Regions from separate parts of the Streptomyces sp. BA2 genome, predicted to be linked through region 1. Evidence: riboswitches for the same ligand, from Rfam matches in the RefSeq annotation. Region 1 holds a riboswitch; each other region holds the start of a gene.

Region 1 (3,688 bases):
GAGAACAGTTGCATCGCCGCCACGCCTGACAGCACCACCCTGTCGGCGCTTCCGCCCAGGGTGTGGCTCAGGAAGAGGACCAGTGCGAAGGAGGTGACGGCCCCTACGAAGGCTCCCGCCGAGACCGACACCACTCCCCCGCCGACCCCCAGGACGACGATCGCGACCGCGCCCGTGGACGCCCCCGAAGAGACGCCGAGCACGAAGGGGTCGGCGAGCGGGTTGCGCAGGAGGGACTGGAGGACCGTTCCGCAGACCGCGAGGCCGGCGCCGCAGACGGCCGCGAGGAGCGTGCGCGGCATGCGCAGGTTCCAGACGATGCCGTCCCTGATCGGCGTCAGCGTCGCCTCTCCCCAGCCGAGGTGGGACGCCACCGCGGACCACACGTCCGGTACGGAGATGTCCGCTGGCCCGATGGTGACGGCCACCGCCACGGAGAGGGCGAGGGCGGCCAGGCCCGTCGTCCAGAGCAGGGCGGAACGTATGCCGCCCGGGGCGGCCTTCCTCACTTGGCGAGCCCGAACTCGCGCAACGCGTCGGCGACTTGTTCCACGCCGTCCACCGTGCGGATCGTCGGGTTCATGGCCTGGCCGCTCAGCAGCACGTACCGCTTCTTCTTCACGGCGGTCAGGTTCTTGGTGACCGGGTTGGACTCCAGGAACTCGATCTTCTTCTTCGCGCTCTCGGCCGTCTGTGACTTGCGCGTGAGGTCGCCGATGACCAGCACGTCCGGGTCGCGGTCCGCCACCGTCTCCCAGTTGATCTGGGGCCACTCCTCACGGGTGTCGTCGAAGACGTTCTTCACGCCCAGTTCGCGCGTGATGATGCCCGGTGCTCCGCAGCAGCCCGCGATGTAGGGCGCGTCGGAGTTGGCGAACCAGTAGAGGAGCGTCGTGCCGGACGCGTCGGCCTTCTTGATCGTCTTCGTGGCCTTCGCCACCCGGCCCTTGAGGTCGGCGATCAGCCGCTCGCCGCGCTTCTCGACCCCGAACGCCTTGGCCAGGTCCCGCACTTCGCCGTACACCGTGTCCATCGTCAGCGTCTTGTCGCGGCGGCCGTCGCCGTCGCCGCTGTTGTCCTTGCCCGCGCAGTCGGAGGGCGAGACATAGGCGGGTACGCCGAGTTCGGCGAACTTGGAGCGGTCGGCGACGCCGCCCTTGCTGACCGTCGCCAGGAAGGAGGCGGTGACGAAGTCCGGCTCCTGGGCGAGGACCTTCTCGAAGGAGGGGTAGCTGTCGGCGAGCCGGTCGACCTTGGCGTTGTCCTTCTCCAGACCCTTGAGCACCGGATCCGTCCAGGTGCCGGTGCCTGCCATGCGGTCCGCGAGGCCGAGGGAGAGCAGGATCTCCGTGGAGCCCTGATCGAGGGAGACCGCCCGCTGCGGCGGCGCCTTGATCTCCGCCTTCTTGCCGCAGGAGGTGAGGGTCAGTGGGTATCCCGCTGCCTTCCCGCCCCCGCTGGAGGTGGCCGACGAGCCGCCTCCGCACGAGGTCAGCGTGACGGCGAGGGCCGTGCTGAGGAGCATGGGGACACGTACACGACGGGCTGTGGAGGACACACGATCCCTTGAGTCTCACGGCTCATACGCGGAGCCTGGCCTGCTTCGTCACCTCCGCCGCCCGGTGCGGGGGCGAAGGTGCCAGCAGGTCTTCGGACTCGGGGATCGGCCGGGCGGGGCGCCTTCCCAGGCGTCCGTGGACGCCCAGTGGCCGTGGCCCCGCCCGTTCCCCCTCACCGCTGCGCGTCAGTTCCGGATTCGCACCGGATTCCCTGGCCCTGGTGTGGGTTGACTGGCGTGCGCAAGCTATCACGCGGGGTCAGGACGCCTGCCCTCACGCGAGGTCAGGCCGGCTGCTCGGGCCTTGGAGCTCCGCGGTAGGTACCGAAGGACCACTTGTTGCCCTCGGGGTCGGCGATCCCGAACTCCCGGCTGCCGTACGGCTGGTCCTCGATCTCCCGGATGATCTCGACCCCCGCGGCGGTGAGCCGCTCGTAGAGGTCGTCCACGTGGTCGGTGACGACGTACGCGCCGAAGGTGCCCGGCTTCAGGCACCACTCCTGGGACTTCTCGTCGTACGAGCCGAGCATGATGGCCCCGCCTTCGGGCCAGTCGAGCTCGGCGTGGGCCACGCGGTCGCCGTCCTCGTAGACGGCGGTGCGCAGGAAGCCGACCGTGCCGACCAGGAAGTCGATCAGGGCGGGGGCGTCGTGCGCCTGGAGGGTCGGCCAGACGTCGGGGGCGCGTCCGGCTGAGGCGGAGGTGGACTGGGGCTGCTGCTTCTCGGTGGTGTTCATGGCTCCTACTCTTCGCCCCCGCCATGGCTCCCGGCTTGGATATTCCGGCACTCTTCGGCCAGCCAGCCGCTGGGGCTCACCCCGGTGTACTGCTGGAAGTCCCGTACCAGGTGGGAGTGGTCGTAGTAGCCGCAGTCGGCGGCGACGCGGGCCAGGTCGGGGGCGCCGCCCGTCGCGACCGGGCGTACGAGGGCGTTCCGTGCGCGCTGGAAGCGCATCAGGCGTCCTGCCTGCTTGGGGCTCAGGCCCGTCTCGGCGCGGAAGAGCGTGGTGAGGCGGCGTTCGCTGAGGGCGACGTGCCGGGAGAGGCCGCGCAGGGTGCCGACGCCCCGGTGCCGGGCGAGCCAGGCCCAGGCCTCGGCGACCTCTGGCCGTACGGATCCGCCGGAGGCGTCGTCGGCCGCGCGCTGCCTCAAGTAGGCGGACACGGAGGCGAACCGCTCCGCCCAGCAGCCCTGCTCGCACAGCATCTCCCGTACGTCGGCGGCGCGGCGCCCCATCACCTCCGCGCCGGGCGTCACCAGCTCACCGGCCAGTTCCGCGGCCGGTACGCCGAACAGGGCGCGGGCGGCGAGCGGGTGCACGGCGAGCTGGATGCCCGCCTCGTGCTCGGGCCGGACGACGTACGCCGGGGACTGGTGCAGGCCGCCGAGGACGATGTCCGTGCGGGTGGCGTCGCGGCCGCCCGCCTGCTCGGGGGTGAGGCCGCTGACGACGGGGCCGTCGAGCGAGAAGATCAGCGTCAGGTACGGGGACGGCAGGCCGCGGTGCAGGCCGGGCCGCTCACCCTCCGTGCGGTAGCCGACCGCGGACACCACCATGCCGTCGAGCCGCGGGGCGGCCCGCACGAACTCCCGGGAGACGGTCTCCATGCCTTCCAGTATGCGATGGGCGGGGCTCCGAGGCGTGGTGGGCGTCCGTCTCTGCTACCCGCGCGCAGAGGTCCCATGCCCGTTCCGTCCGGTGATGTCGATCATGGGAATCTGCCGCCTGACCTCATACGATGACCCGCCGCTCCGGACGGGGCGCAGACCGCTCTCAGGGGGCACAGAACCATGGCAGTAAAGGCAAAGGGCAAGCTGGCCGTCATCGGCACGGCGGGCGCGCTCACCGCGGCCGTACTCGCGGGGACGGCGCTCTGGCCGAGCACGGACGCGACGGCGGCGGACGCCTCCGCGAAGACGGCGCACGCCGCCAAGGCCTCGGCCGAGCTGAAGCACTGGCCGAAGCCGGTCGCGAAGAAGCTGGGCAAGGTCATCGCGAAGAACGAGGACAAGGGCGCGTACGCCGTCTTCGACGCGGACAACACGACGTACCGCAACGATCTGGAGGAGTCCCTCCTGCCCTTCCTGGAGATGAAGGGGGTGCTGACCCGCAAGTCGATGGACCCGTC
Region 2 (3,688 bases), 5.4 Mb from region 1:
GCGCTTCGCTGGATCGCCGCATTGATGTCCGCGGGCCGGTGGGGGCTGGGCGCGCAGTTCCCCGCGCCCCTTACGGGGCGCCCCCCGCCGTCCCCAATCCGCCCCCCACTGAGGAGACCCGCATGTCCATCTCCGCTCCCACCCGCCGTGCCCAGGTCCTCGGCCCACCGGCCGACCGGCACGACGAGATCCTCACCCCCGAGGCGCTGGAGTTCGTCGGCCGCCTCGTCGGCGCCTTCGCCGACCGCCGCCTGGAGATCCTCAAGGAGCGCACGCGGGTGGGCGCCCGCCTCGCTTCCGGTTCCCCGCTCGACTTCTCCATCGCCACCGCCCGCGTCCGGGCGGACGACTCCTGGCAGGTGGCTCCCCCGGCCCCCGGACTCACCGACCGCCGAGTGGAGATCACCGGACCGCCCGAGCGCGCGATGGCGGTCAACGCCCTCAACTCCGGTGCGCGGGTGTGGATGGCGGACTTCGAGGACGCCACCTCACCCACCTGGGACAACATCATCGGCGGTCAGCTGAACCTGCTCGACGCCATCGAGCGCAGGATCGACTTCACCACGCCGGAGGGGAAGCGGTACCGGCTCGGCGAGCGCCTCGCGACCATCGTCGTCCGCCCGCGCGGCTGGCATCTGACCGAAGAGCACCTGGAGTTCGACGGCAGGCCCGCGCCCGCCTCCCTGGTCGACTTCGGGCTCTACTTCTTCCACTGCGCCCAGCGGCAGATCGACGCCGGGCACGGCCCGTACTTCTATCTGCCGAAGCTGGAGAACCGCGACGAGGCGCGGCTGTGGAACGACGTTTTCGTCCTCGCCCAGGACCTCATGGGCATCCCGCACGGCACGATCCGGGCCACCGTCCTGATCGAGACCATCACGGCGGCCGTCCAGATGGAGGAGATCCTCCACGAGCTCCGCGAGCACAGCTCGGGCCTCAACGCGGGCCGCTGGGACTACCTCTTCAGCCTCATCAAGACCTTCGGGCACCGCACCGACTTTCTGCTGCCCGACCGGGCGAAGGTCACCATGACCGCCCCCTTCATGCGCGCGTACACCGATCTCCTCGTACGCACCTGCCACAAGCGCGGTGCCCACGCGATCGGCGGCATGGCCGCCCACGTGCCCGGCAAGGACCCGGACGCCCATCAGGCGGCCATCGCCACGGTGCGCCTGGACAAGGAACGCGAGGCCGAGGACGGCTTCGACGGCTCCTGGGTCGCCCATCCCGCGCTTGTCCCCGTGTGCCGCGGGGTGTTCGACGGGGTGCTCGGCACCCGCCCGCATCAGATCGACCGCACCCGCGACGACGTCGAGGTGACGGCGGCTCAGCTGCTGTCCGTGCGCCGCGTCAGCGCGCCGCCCACAGCGGAGGGCGTGCGCACGAACATCGCGGTCGCCCTGCGTTACTTCGCCGCCTGGCTGCGGGGGCGGGGGGCCGTCGCCCTGTACGGGCTGATGGAGGACGCGGCCACGGCCGAGATCGCCCGGGTGCAGATCTGGCAGTGGCTGCGCCACCGGGCCGTCGATCGCACGACCGTACTCGCGCTGGTGGAGGACGAACTCGCCGCCTTGGGGGCGGAGTACCCGTGGGCGCCGCTCGACGAAATCCGCGGGCTCTTCGAACGGAGCGCGCTGGCACGGGAGTTGCCCGCGTTCTTCACCACCGATGCCTACAGCCGCCACCTTGTGGACCAGCCGTTCGTGCGCGACCCGCTCGCCCGCCGTTCGGAGGGTCAGTCATGACCGCGGCCATTCGCCGGGTCGGCGTGGTGGGCGGAGGCCAGATGGGCGCCGGAATCGCCGAAGTGTGCGCCCGCGCCGGCCTGGACACCCTGGTCTGCGAGGCCGACGCCCTCGCAGCACGCGCCGCCCGCGAGCGCGTCGCCGTCTCACTCGGTGGAAGCGGGGCTGCTCGGCCGCAAGAGCGGGCGCGGGTTCCACCTCTACGACCGGGGCTGAGGGGCCCGGGTCCGCCGTCGGGCTGAGGGGCCCGCGGCTGCTGTGAGCGGGGCGCGGAACAGAGTGGTGATCTGTTCCGCGCCCCATCAGGTGTTCGCCCCCCGTCCAAGGCATTGGTGTCGCACCTCACGGTCCGGAATGTGATCAGTACTGCCCAAGAGGCCGACCACCCTCTAGCCTGACCTGTGCAGCTGGTTCGCCCTGTCCGCCAGGCAGACGCGTCGTAAGAGGGAACCCGGTGGGAATCCGGGACTGCCCCGCAGCGGTGAGTGGGAACGACCTCCGTCATACGCACTGGATCCGAGCAGGATCCGGGAAGCGACGGCCAGTAGGGATCTGCCTCGGCAGGTGTGCCCACAAGTCCGAAGACCTGCCTGTTGCCCGCATGTGATCCCTCACGTGCGGATATCCCGGTGACCTCGTGGGCGGGTCGGCGTACAGATCAGGTGGAGCACCGCGCCGGTGGCGCGCGTCCGGTCCATCCGGTTCGTCATCCCTTCGCGTCCGTGTCCCGTCCCCGGGATTCTCAGGAGTCATCTCGCGAAGGAGATTTCCGTGACAGCGAAGTCCGCAGCTGCGGCAGCACGGTCCACCGTGTACGGCTACCCCCGCCAGGGCCCCGACCGGGAACTGAAGAAGGCCGTCGAGGGCTATTGGAAGGGCCGCGTCAGCGCCGACACCCTCCGGGAGACCGCGGCGCGGCTGCGCCGGTCCACCTGGCGGCACCTGTCCGACGCCGGCATCCACGAAGTGCCGACCGGTGACTTCTCGTACTACGACCATGTCCTGGACACCAGCGTCATGGTCGGCGCCGTCCCGCGGCGGCACCGCGAGGCCGTCGACACCGACGCGCTCGACGGTTACTTCGCGATGGCACGCGGCACCCAGGACGTGGCGCCCCTTGAGATGACCAAGTGGTTCGACACCAACTACCACTACCTCGTACCGGAGCTGGGCCCCGACACCGTCTTCACCGCCGACTCGGCCAAGCAGGTCGCCGAGCTCAAGGAGGCCGTCGCGCTCGGCCTCGCCGCACGCCCGGTGCTGGTCGGCCCTGTGACCTATCTGCTGCTCGCCAAGCCCGCGCCCGGCGTGGCCGCGGGCTTCGAGCCCCTGACGCTCCTTGACCGTCTGCTGCCCGTGTACGCCGAGGTCATCGCCGACCTGCGCGCGGCGGGCGCCGAGTGGGTGCAGCTCGACGAGCCCGCCCTCGTCCAGGACCGCACCCCGGCGGAGCTCAACGCCGTCGCACGCGCCTACCGTGACCTGGGCGCCCTCACCGACCGCCCGAAGCTGCTCGTCGCCTCCTACTTCGGCAGGCTCGGCGAGGCGCTGCCGGTGCTCGCCAAGGCGCCGGTGGAGGGCCTCGCCCTGGACTTCACGGAGTCCGCCGCCAGCCAGCTCGAGGACCTCGCCGCCGTCGGCGGGCTGCCCGGCAAGCGGCTGGTCGCGGGCGTCGTCAACGGCCGCAACATCTGGATCAACGACCTGGAGAAGTCCCTGTCCACGCTGGGCACGCTCCTGGGCCTCGCCGACCGGGTCGACGTCTCCGCGTCCTGCTCCCTGCTGCACGTCCCGCTGGATGCCACCGCCGAGCGGGACATCGACCCGCAGATCGCCCGCTGGCTCGCCTTCGCCCACCAGAAGACCACCGAGATCGCCACGCTGGCCCGCGGCCTGGTGCAGGGCAGGGACACCATCACGGCCGAACTGTCCGCCAACCGCGC
Region 3 (3,688 bases), 480 kb from region 1:
ATCGTCACCGCTCTCGTGTTCGACTTCACGAACGGTTTCCACGACACAGCCAACGCGATGGCTACCACCATCTCGACTGGCGCTCTCAAGCCCAAGACGGCGGTGGCCATGTCCGCCGTGCTGAACCTCGTCGGAGCTTTCCTCTCCGTCGAAGTCGCCAAGACGATCTCTGGCGGCATCGTCAACGAGGACGGACTGAAGACAGAGGTGATCTTCGCGGCCCTGGTCGGCGCGATCCTCTGGAATCTGCTGACCTGGCTGGTGGGCCTGCCTTCCAGTTCTTCCCACGCACTCTTCGGTGGCCTCATCGGCGCCGCTGTCATGTCGATGGGCTGGTCGTCGATCGACGGCGGCACCGTCGTCACCAAGATCCTGATCCCGGCCCTGGCCGCCCCTCTCGTGGCGGGTCTCGCCGCGATGGTGGCCACGCGTCTGACGTACAGGATCGGCCGCAACACCGATACCAAGGCCACGGCCAAGGGTTACCGCGCCGGACAGATCGCCTCCGCGGGCCTCGTCTCGCTGGCCCACGGCACGAACGACGCGCAGAAGACCATGGGCATCATCACGCTCGCCCTGGTCACCGGCGGCGTCCTGAACCCGGGCGCCAACCCCCCGATGTGGGTCATCGTCTCGGCCGGTGTCGCCATCGCGCTCGGCACCTACCTCGGCGGCTGGCGCATCATCCGCACCATGGGCAAGGGCCTCACCGACCTCCAGCCGCAGCAGGGCTTCGCCGCCCAGACCAGCGCCGCGACGGTCATCCTGGCCTCCTCGCACATCGGCTTCTCGCTCTCCACCACGCAGTCCTGCTCCGGCGCCGTGATGGGCGCGGGCCTCGGCCGCAAGGGCGGTGTGGTCCGCTGGTCCACGGCGACCCGCATGTTCATCGCCTGGGGTCTGACCCTCCCGGCCGCCGGTCTGGTCGGCGCGGGGGCCGAGTTCCTCACCAAGCAGGGCCCCTGGGGCATCGCGGCGACCGCCGCGCTCCTGATCGGCGGCTCCGCCGTCATCTGGTCGCTGTCCCGCCGCAACGCCGTCGACCACACGAACGTCGCCGACGACGAGATCGGCGGCTCCCCCGCCGCCGAGCCCGCAGGCGTCGTGACCACCGCGATGGCCGCCGTCACACCGCCGCCCACCGGGTCGGCCGTGGCGAGCGCGGACGTCGATTTCGTCAAGGCCACCATCCCGGCCCCGACCGGCACCGCGGCGGACCCCGCCCGGCCCGCCACGGTGTAAGGAAAAGTCAGCATGGACATCGACTGGGCAGCTCTCGGCTCCGTCTTCGGAGTCAGCCTCGCGGTGACAGTGGCCCTGGTGGGCCTGTTCACCCTCGGCATCGTCGGCCTCTCCAAGGGCGAGGCGGCCACGTCCGGCGCCTCCACCGCAGGTACCTCCACCGCGGGTGGCGGCACCGCCACCGCGGCCCGCACGGGCGCGTACGTGTGCTTCGCGCTCTGCGCGGCGGCCGTGGCGTACGGGATCTATCTGATCGTCGCCTGACGACCGGAGTTTCGAGTGGGGTGCGGGACGCTTCGGCGTCCCGCACCCCACCTTCGTATGTGGGCCTCCGCACACTCTCCCGTCGCAGGTCAACAGCGAGTTGACGGGCCTTCGCGGGCCGTGGTGGACTGCCGGAGCCAATACGGCAGCAGGAGAGGAAGCCGGTGCGAATCCGGCGCGGTCCCGCCACTGTCATCGAGGAGCTGACTCCTCGGAAGCCAGGAACTCTCGCCGCCGATCACGTCGAACCAGGGCGCGGACACCCTGAGTGAGGACATATCGCCATGCGCGGCCGCCCGTTGCCGGACCAGTTCCCGAGCGTGAGCTCCCTTCTCGGCACGACGACCGGCTGACGCCATGCGTGCCGATCGCGACTTCGCGTACGGCGCCGCCGCCGGCCTCCTCGGTGATCTGTTCCTCGGCGATCCTCGCCGCGGGCATCCGGTCGCCGCGTTCGGTCGGGCCGCGGGCGCCGTCGAGCGTGTGCTGTGGCGTGACCACCGCGGGTGGGGCGCCCTGCATGCCGTGGTGTGCGCCGGAGGCGCGGCCGGTGCCGCCGTCCTGGCCTCTTCTCTTGTACGTGACTCGCGCGCCGCATCCGTCGCGCTGACCGCCGCCACCACCTGGGCCGTGGTCGGCGGCACCTCGCTGGGGCGTGAGGCGCGGGCCATCGGCGGGGCGCTCACCGCCGGGGACATCGAGGTGGCCCGGGAGCGGCTGCCGCATCTGTGCGGCCGGGATCCGCAGGCCCTCGACGCCGACGGCATCGCGCGGGCCGTGGTCGAGTCCGTCGCCGAGAACACGTCCGACGCCGTGGTCGGGGCCCTGGTGTGGGGGGCCGTCGGCGGGATCCCCGGGCTCGTGGGCTTCCGTGCCGTCAACACGCTCGACGCCATGGTCGGGCACAAGTCCGTGAAGTACCGGCGCTACGGGTGGGCTTCCGCGCGGCTCGACGACGTACTGGGGTGGCCGGGCGCCCGGCTCACCGCCGTACTCGCGGCCGTTGCCGGGGACTCGCCGCGCGGTGCGGTGCTGGCCTGGCGTGCGGACGCCGCCAAGCATCCGAGCCCCAACGCCGGCCCCGTCGAGGCCGCCTTCGCCGGGGCGTTGGGCGTACGGCTCGGGGGGACTCTCTCGTACGCGGGGCGTGTCGAGCACCGGCCCGTCCTGAACGGGGACGGGCGGGGCGTCGAAGTCTCCGACATCGAACGGGCCGTGAAGCTGTCGCGACGGGTGGGTCTCCTCGCCCTGGGCGTTGCGGCGGCCGTGAGCGCTCTACGGAAAGGCAGGGCCTCATGAGTGGTGGACTGCTCGTCGCCGGAACCACCTCCGACGCGGGGAAGAGCGTCGTCACCGCCGGGATCTGCCGGTGGCTGGCCCGCAAAGGGGTCTCCGTCGCGCCCTTCAAGGCGCAGAACATGTCCCTCAACTCCTTTGTCACGCGCGAAGGTGCCGAGATCGGGCGGGCCCAGGCCATGCAGGCGCAGGCCGCCATGGTCGAGCCGACCGCGCTGATGAACCCCGTGCTGCTCAAGCCGGGCAGCGACCGCAGCAGCCAGGTCGTCCTCATGGGCAAGCCGGTGGGCGAGATGAGCGCGCGCGGCTACCACGGAGGGCGGCAGGAAGCGCTGCTCTCCACCGTCGTGGGATGCCTTGAGGAACTTCGGGGCAGCTATGACGCCGTGATCTGCGAAGGTGCGGGCAGTCCCGCCGAGATCAATCTGCGACGTACGGACATCGTGAACATGGGGATCGCGCGGGCCGCCCGCTTCCCCGTGGTCGTGGTGGGAGACATCGACCGCGGAGGCGTCTTCGCCTCCTTCTTCGGGACCACCGCGCTGCTGAGCGCCGAGGACCAGGAGCTGATAGCCGGTTATCTCGTCAACAAGTTCCGGGGCGACGTCTCGTTGCTCGAACCCGGGCTCGACATGCTCCAACAGCTCACCGGGCGGCGCACGTTCGGAGTGCTGCCGTTCCAGCACGGCCTCGGCATCGACGAAGAGGACGGGCTCCGGGTGTCGCTGCGGGGTGCCGTGCGGGAGTCCGTCGTCGCTCCGCCGGTCGGTGAGGACGTGCTGCGGGTCGCCGTGTGCGCCATTCCGCTCATGTCGAACTTCACCGACGTGGACGCCCTGGCCGCCGAACCCGGCGTCGTCGTGCGGTTCGTGGACCGGGCCGAGGA

The links. Region 1 has a riboswitch for cobalamin ahead of E5671_RS16140 (ABC transporter substrate-binding protein). Riboswitches for the same ligand answer to the same signal wherever they lie in the genome.
Region 2: linked by a shared signal. The riboswitch ahead of metE (5-methyltetrahydropteroyltriglutamate--homocysteine S-methyltransferase) and the one ahead of E5671_RS16140 (ABC transporter substrate-binding protein) in region 1 are both predicted to bind cobalamin.
Region 3: linked by a shared signal. The riboswitch ahead of E5671_RS13900 (cobalamin biosynthesis protein) and the one ahead of E5671_RS16140 (ABC transporter substrate-binding protein) in region 1 are both predicted to bind cobalamin.

The regions. Positions count from the first base shown of each region.
Region 1 is NZ_WSRO01000002.1:2,972,135-2,975,822, forward strand. Features, by position in the region: gene E5671_RS16135 (iron chelate uptake ABC transporter family permease subunit) at 1-509, opposite strand, end outside; gene E5671_RS16140 (ABC transporter substrate-binding protein) at 506-1,525, opposite strand; cobalamin riboswitch at 1,625-1,810, opposite strand; gene E5671_RS16145 (VOC family protein) at 1,843-2,295, opposite strand; gene E5671_RS16150 (helix-turn-helix transcriptional regulator) at 2,301-3,167, opposite strand; gene E5671_RS16155 (haloacid dehalogenase-like hydrolase) at 3,351-3,688, shown strand, end outside.
Region 2 is NZ_WSRO01000002.1:8,382,586-8,386,273, reverse strand. Features, by position in the region: gene aceB (malate synthase A) at 123-1,745, shown strand; partial or broken gene E5671_RS40145 (3-hydroxyacyl-CoA dehydrogenase NAD-binding domain-containing protein) at 1,742-1,897, shown strand; cobalamin riboswitch at 2,137-2,353, shown strand; gene metE (5-methyltetrahydropteroyltriglutamate--homocysteine S-methyltransferase) at 2,517-3,688, shown strand, end outside.
Region 3 is NZ_WSRO01000002.1:2,491,519-2,495,206, forward strand. Features, by position in the region: gene E5671_RS13890 (inorganic phosphate transporter) at 1-1,242, shown strand, start outside; gene E5671_RS13895 (hypothetical protein) at 1,255-1,506, shown strand; cobalamin riboswitch at 1,611-1,756, shown strand; gene E5671_RS13900 (cobalamin biosynthesis protein) at 1,864-2,805, shown strand; gene E5671_RS13905 (cobyric acid synthase) at 2,802-3,688, shown strand, end outside.